Regions from separate parts of the Salinibacillus aidingensis genome, predicted to be linked through region 1. Evidence: predicted binding sites of a transcription regulator. Region 1 holds the regulator's gene; the other holds the start of a gene.

Region 1 (3,432 bases):
GCCTCGTTACATTTAGATGCCGGAGCCAGAAAAGTAATCATTACGGCACCAGGAAAAGATATCGATGGCACATTTGTAATCGGTGTCAATGAAGAGGATTATCATCCTGATTATGACCACGTTATTTCGAATGCATCCTGTACAACAAACTGCTTAGCACCGGTAGTCAAGGTGCTGGATAACCATTTTGGGGTTGAAAATGGTTTAATGACAACTGTTCACGCTTTTACCAACGATCAGAATAATATTGATAATCCGCACAAAGATTTACGCAGGGCACGCTCCTGCACACAATCTATCATTCCTACTTCAACCGGTGCCGCTAAAGCCATTGGAGAGGTATTGCCACATTTAAACGGAAGGCTTCACGGAATGGCGTTGAGGGTTCCTACCCCAAACGTTTCACTGGTTGACCTGGTAGTGGATATCCGTAAGACGGCAACAGCTGAGGACATTAACAGAGCTTTTCAAATGGAAGCAGAAGGTCGTATGAAGGGAATTCTCGATTATAATGAAGAGCCCCTGGTGTCTATCGATTATACAACAACGTCCGCCTCTTCCATTATCGACGGTTTATCAACCATCGTCCTGGATGAAAATAAAGTGAAAGTGCTTGCGTGGTATGATAATGAATGGGGATATTCCTGCCGTGTTGTTGATTTAGCAAAATATGTAGGCAGCAGACTGGCAAATGAAACCATTCCTTCTGTGTAATCGTAAGAAATGGTAAGAACAAATAGTTACCCAGCTATTGCAATCTACCTTAGAACACTTTATACTATTTGATACTTTAAACATGCAAAACGTATGGAATCTATTTGTTTTAACTTTAATCTGCTGGTGGTTCGATTATTAAAAATAGATCCCGCAGCAGTTTGAAAATATGGTTTTGGTACAGGGGAATGGTAATGGATACAATAGGGACGCATGTGATCGCCGAGCTATGGGATTGCAGCATTGAAAAATTAAATAGTCTTGAGTTTAATGAGAAAATGCTTGTAGAAGCAGCTTTAATTGCCGGGGCAGAAGTACGCGAGGTAACCTTTCATAAATTTTCTCCACACGGGATTAGCGGCGTTGTGCTAATATCCGAGTCTCACTTAACCATACACAGCTTCCCTGAACATGGATATGCGAGCATAGATGTATATACCTGTGGAGAACGAATGCAGCCAAAAAGAGCCATTCAATTTATCACGCAGTCATTGGAAGCTAAGTCAGTTGAAAAGATAGAAATCCCCAGAGGCAAGGCGCCGATTCAGTTAAATTCAGAAGCTTATTAGATTTAGAGCACCTGGATGATTCGTCCAGGTGCTTCTGTTTGCTTATGCGGTCTCACCTAAGCGGTCGCCTCCGCTTTTCTACTTATGTTATAATATTGTAATAGATGTCGAATGAAATTTAATTCGGAGTTGATATAAATGAGATGTCCGACCTGCCATTATAAAAATACAAAAGTGCTGGATTCAAGGCCTATTGAAGAAGGTGGAGCGATTAGAAGACGCCGGGAGTGCGAAAAATGTCAATATCGCTTCACTACATTTGAACGAATTGAAGAAATTCCGTTAATTGTTGTCAAAAAGGAAGGTACACGCGAGGAGTTTAGCAGGGAAAAGCTTTTACGAGGGTTAATCAAGGCCTGTGAAAAAAGGCCGGTAGCACTGGAAAGAATCGAAAATGTTGTTACCGAAGTAGAGAACGAGTTGAGAAACCAGGGTGATTCCGAGGTTCAAAGTGAAGATATTGGCAGAATGGTTATGGACCGACTGAAAGAAATTGATGAAGTTGCATACGTTCGATTTGCATCGGTTTACCGTCAATTTAAAGATTTAAACGTATTTATGCAGGAATTAGAGGATTTGATAAAAAGGACAAATGGTCATGATAATTGAGATAAAGGAGCCTGTTCCTTATGAATGATCGTATAAAAAGTTTATTGCCCAATGATCGATATTACACCAAGCTTCAGGCATCTTGTCATGAGGACTATGTATTGGCTTTGACTCATTTGTATCAGCCGTTAATAGGTATACAAGCGGTTTCCATTTACCTTACGATGGTAAATGAAGCCAAGATGAATCGTGATTGTTCAACCCATCATCATATTATGAACATGGTAAACATTGATTTAGATGATTTTTACGAAGCCAGAATCAAATTAGAGGCCATTGGATTGTTGAAAACATATATGGCGGATACGGATGTACGCACTTATTATTATGTTTTAATCCCACCATTTTCTACTGCCGCCTTTTTTGAAGATTCCATGCTTTCTATTCTGCTGGAACATCATATTGGACAAAAACCGTACAATGATTTGAAACGAAAGCTCATCTCATCAACTATACCCGATCAGGTCTCTGATCAAACGAAGTCATTTAAAGATGTGTTTTCGACGGTACAAAAACCAGCTGCAGATTTGCCGGCATCTGATTCCACCCATGAACAGGAAAGCACTCCAGAACCTGCTTTAGAAGAAGAAATGAAAGTGGACTTTGAATGGCTCGAGCAAAGCCTGCGGAAAAATAATATGAATACCGCAAAAATATTTACCACTGAAAACCGGTCATTGATAAATAATCTTGCAGAAATCTATCAGGTTGATACAATTTATCTTGAGAAGGCCATTTTATGGTCTGTAAATGAAAATATGGAACTATTAAAAGATGAATTGCATGAAGTTTGCAAAGACTATTATGCTAAAACTTTCCATACAGAAAAACCAGAACTTCAACTCAAAATAAATAATAAAAAGGAACAAAGCAATGATCAAAAACCTGTTCCTCAATCTAAAGAGGGAAAATTAATTCAGCATTTTGAAAACATTACTCATCGTGAAATACTGGAGGATTTCTCCAGAACCGGTGTTGCATCCGAGCAGGAGGTTAAAATGATTACGAACGCCATGTTTCGCCATGGACTGCCTCAGAGCGTGATAAATGTTCTGGTTCATTATGTCCTTCAAAAATCAGACATGAAACTAACTCGGAATTATATAGAAAAAATAGCGACCCACTGGGCACGTAAAAATGTAAAAACCGCCAAACAGGCCATGCAGCTGGCTAAATCAGAAGCAAAGCTCTACCAGTCATGGGGAAAGAAAAGAAATACTCATAAGAAAAAAGAAGTTCTTCCTGAATGGTTCAAGAAAGAAAGTCAATCGGAGCAGCAAAAAACGAAACAGCCGGAGAAAAGTGAGCAGGACATCCAGAAGGAAAAACAGGAATTACAAGAAGCTTTAAAAAATATGTCAACGAAATCTTTTAATCATTAAGGGTGATCGGAAATGGAATCCATACAATCTGCTCTTCGAAGGTGGATGAGCGAAAGCAATAGCTTCCAGGAGTCCTATGAAAAAATGAAGAGCGAAATTTTACAGGCGCCTGAGATCAAGCAATTTTTAGATGAAAATCAGCATTTAACCCGAAGTGA
Region 2 (3,432 bases), 260 kb from region 1:
TTCTACTGTACGCTTCAGTTTATCAAAATTGACAGTTTTATTTTCTTTATCCGCCATTTCTGCAAGATTCACAGCAGCTAAGTTGCAAACAGAGTATGGCGCAAGTGGCTGTTCTCCGCACGGATTCGTTGCCACTACTTTTTGGCCATAGCTTTTCGCATTTGTCATATCATTAGCGTTATCAATAAAGAAAATGCCAGGTTCAGCTGAATAGGTTGCACAAATATTAATCAGGTCCCACAATTCACTTGCCTTTATTCTGCGATGTACACGAACTTTGTGACCTTGCTTTTCCCATTCACGGACATCTCCAACTTCAGCCCATTTCTCATTATAAATGGCCATTTCTTCTTCATTATAATTTTCCACATCAGGGAATTTAAGCTCGTAATAGCCGTCTTCTTCAACAGCCTGCATGAATTCTCTTGTCAGGCACACCGAAATGTTTGCACCTGATAAAAATTCGGGATGATTGACTGAGAATGTACCACCATCACGCAGCTTTTGCTCTGCATCCCTGATAATCTTCTCATTAAAACCACCAAGACCGGGGATATTTTTATAATTAGCTATTCCCTGGTACATCATTTCTTCCTGTTCCGTCAGCGGGGTAAATTTCAGCTTATTCTCAGCATGTTTTTTAATTAAATCATCGTTCGTATTTTCGATTAAATATCTAAGAATTCTTGGATTCTGCATCTTGGAAATAATAAATTCGATGATATCAGGATGTGAATCCACAAGCATAATCATTTGTGCTCCCCGTCTTGATCCTCCTTGCTCTACAAGGTGAGTGAGCTTTGCAATATCATCCAGCCAGGAGACTGATCCTGATGATTTTCCATTAACCCCTCGAGCCAGTGTGTTTCGTGGACGCAGCGTGGAACCGTTCGTACCAACACCACCGCCACGGCTCATAATTTCCATAACCTGTTTCCGGTGTTCGGAAATCCCTTCTCTTGAGTCCTGAATATAAGGCATCACATAACAGTTAAAATAAGTAACATCGGTATTTGCACCGGCACCATACAGAACCCTTCCTGCAGGGACAAAGTTCAGATTCGACAGCTGTTCATAATATTTTTCAAACCATTCTTTCTGCTTCTCCTCAGTTTCTTCTACAGCGGACAGCCCTGTTGCATTTCGTAAAGCAATTTGCTCATAAAACACTTCAAGTGGTTTCTCAATAACATCCAATGATCTGGTAACGATCCCTGTTTCTGCTTCTGTTTCATTATCCAGAACAGACTGAAATTCTTCATCCACAAGAACCTTTGCAGTCTTGTTCTCCCAATCAATCGATTGAATAACGCCCAGTCCACGCGCTGGAAATTTTGGATCTTCCTTTACAGTCAGGACAACAAAATCTCCATCTGTTAAGGTTACCTTCTCTGTATCCTTAAAAGCATACCGGTCCAGCATCACAAGTCTAGATACACCCTTATGTAAGATTTTCATATCTGACGTTACCGGATGTACCTGAGGAAACAGCCTGATATCCTGATTCAGACGCTCCACATTCATTGGAAGATTTACTTCTTTTACTTTTTGCAAACTTTCTCATCCTTTCCTGATATTAAGATGTGCATATTTTTAAGATTTGAGTTAAAATAAATGAGTTCGTTACAACAAAGTAAGACACTTTGTCGCATAAACGTCTTAGTTCGACAAAGTGTAACAAACGATAGGAAACATATCTAGTAATCTATTCTTTGATGTTATAATTAACTTATCATATCCAGCCGTTAAAGCGCAATAAAAAACTCAAGATATTGTATAATAATTCATGAAAGTGCACAACATCTTGTATTTTAGAACGAATAGGTATTTTTTTGTCAACTTAGAATTTGTGTAAAAACCTGCGTGAATTAGAGATATATGGATATAGCATAAAGTAAATGAAAACATTGACGAATTTTGTTACTTGCAAAATTAAATCTTCTGGGGAATTTTGAATTTATCAATATATAGCAGCTTTTTATTCCTTTAACATTCAATAGTTGTTCCAGAATTTTATAGAAGAAAATTCTTTGAATCTTTTTTGAATCAACCATATAATAGATGTAAATGGTTTAAGCAATGAAAGGGGATCAGGATGGAAATAATATTTATACTAGTCGTAGCCATTATTGTATATTCACTTACTAAATATCTACTGCAAAGGCGATTTTTAAAAATCTTAACCGAGGAAGAATTCAAACAAGGATATCGTAAAGCTCAATTAATTGATGTAAGAGAACCTAACGAATTTGACAGAGGTCATATATTAGGTGCCCGAAACATTCCTTTATCCCAGTTGAAGCAACGGCTCATTGAGGTTCGTGAAGATAAACCGGTTTATTTATATTGTCAAAGTGGTTCAAGGTCAAGAAGAGCAGCGAACATTCTTTATAAAAATGGATGCAGGGATATTAGCCAGCTTAAGGGTGGCTTCAAAAAGTGGACAGGAAAAATTAAAACCAAAAAATAAAATGGATTGCCAGCAATTCTGGCAATCCATTTTTTATTTAATCCTCTTTCATGTATCTTAGTACAGGTTTTCTTGCTGCCAGGGTTTCATCTAACCGGCTGACAACTGTCGTATGTGGTGCATCCTGAACCAGTTCCGGCTGGTCTTCTGTCTCTTTTGCAATCTCAAGCATTGCATCTATAAACTCATCCAGTGTCTCTTTTGATTCTGTTTCCGTAGGCTCCATCATCATCGCTTCCTCCACATTTAGCGGGAAATAGATGGTTGGTGGATGGAAGCCGTAATCCAGCAGTCTTTTTGCAATATCTAATGTACGTACACCAAGCTTTTTCTGATTCTTTCCTGAAAGAACAAATTCATGTTTACAATGCTGGTCAAAAGGCAAGGCATATTTTTCTTGAAGCCTTCGCATAACATAATTAGCATTTAAAACTGCGTATTCACTGACCTTTTTCAAGCCATCAGGCCCCATGGTACGAATGTACGTATAGGCACGAACATTTATACCAAAGTTACCATAATAAGGTTTTACACGTCCGATTGAGTGCGGACGATTATAGTCAAATTCAAAAAAGTCACCGTTTTTAACAAGAACAGGTTTTGGCAGAAATGGAGCCAGTTCCGCTGTTATGCCAATTGGACCTGAACCTGGACCACCACCACCATGGGGACCTGTGAAGGTTTTGTGTAAATTTAAGTGAACCACATCAAATCCCATGTCACCTGGCCGGACATACCCCATAATTGCATTAAGGTTGGCCCCGTCATAATAAAGCTTGCCACCTGCGTCATGAACGATTTCTGCCATCTCGAGAATATGTTCTTCAAATAAGCCAAGTGTGTTCGGGTTTGTTAACATGAAAGCGGCTGTTTTCGGCCCCACAACACGTTTTAAATCCTCCAAGTCTACGAGACCATTTTCATCGGTTTTTACTGTTACGGCCTTAAAACCAGCTACTGTA

Evidence for each region. Region 1 encodes NrdR, which represses ribonucleotide reductase genes. Its sites were predicted from a motif close to AACACNATATATNGTGTT; they were not measured.
Region 2: a site for NrdR is predicted at 1,762-1,779, ahead of ACZ5OK_RS11075 (vitamin B12-dependent ribonucleotide reductase). Genes of this name have one in related genera too.

The regions. Positions count from the first base shown of each region.
Region 1 covers NZ_AP043759.1:2,312,921-2,316,352, reverse strand. The annotation lists gene ACZ5OK_RS12445 (glyceraldehyde-3-phosphate dehydrogenase) at 1-714, shown strand, start outside; gene speD (adenosylmethionine decarboxylase) at 909-1,283, shown strand; gene nrdR (transcriptional regulator NrdR) at 1,422-1,892, shown strand; gene ACZ5OK_RS12430 (replication initiation and membrane attachment family protein) at 1,913-3,274, shown strand; gene dnaI (primosomal protein DnaI) at 3,287-3,432, shown strand, end outside.
Region 2 covers NZ_AP043759.1:2,052,294-2,055,725, forward strand. The annotation lists gene ACZ5OK_RS11075 (vitamin B12-dependent ribonucleotide reductase) at 1-1,524, opposite strand, end outside; gene ACZ5OK_RS11080 (rhodanese-like domain-containing protein) at 2,096-2,470, shown strand; gene gcvPB (aminomethyl-transferring glycine dehydrogenase subunit GcvPB) at 2,508-3,432, opposite strand, start outside.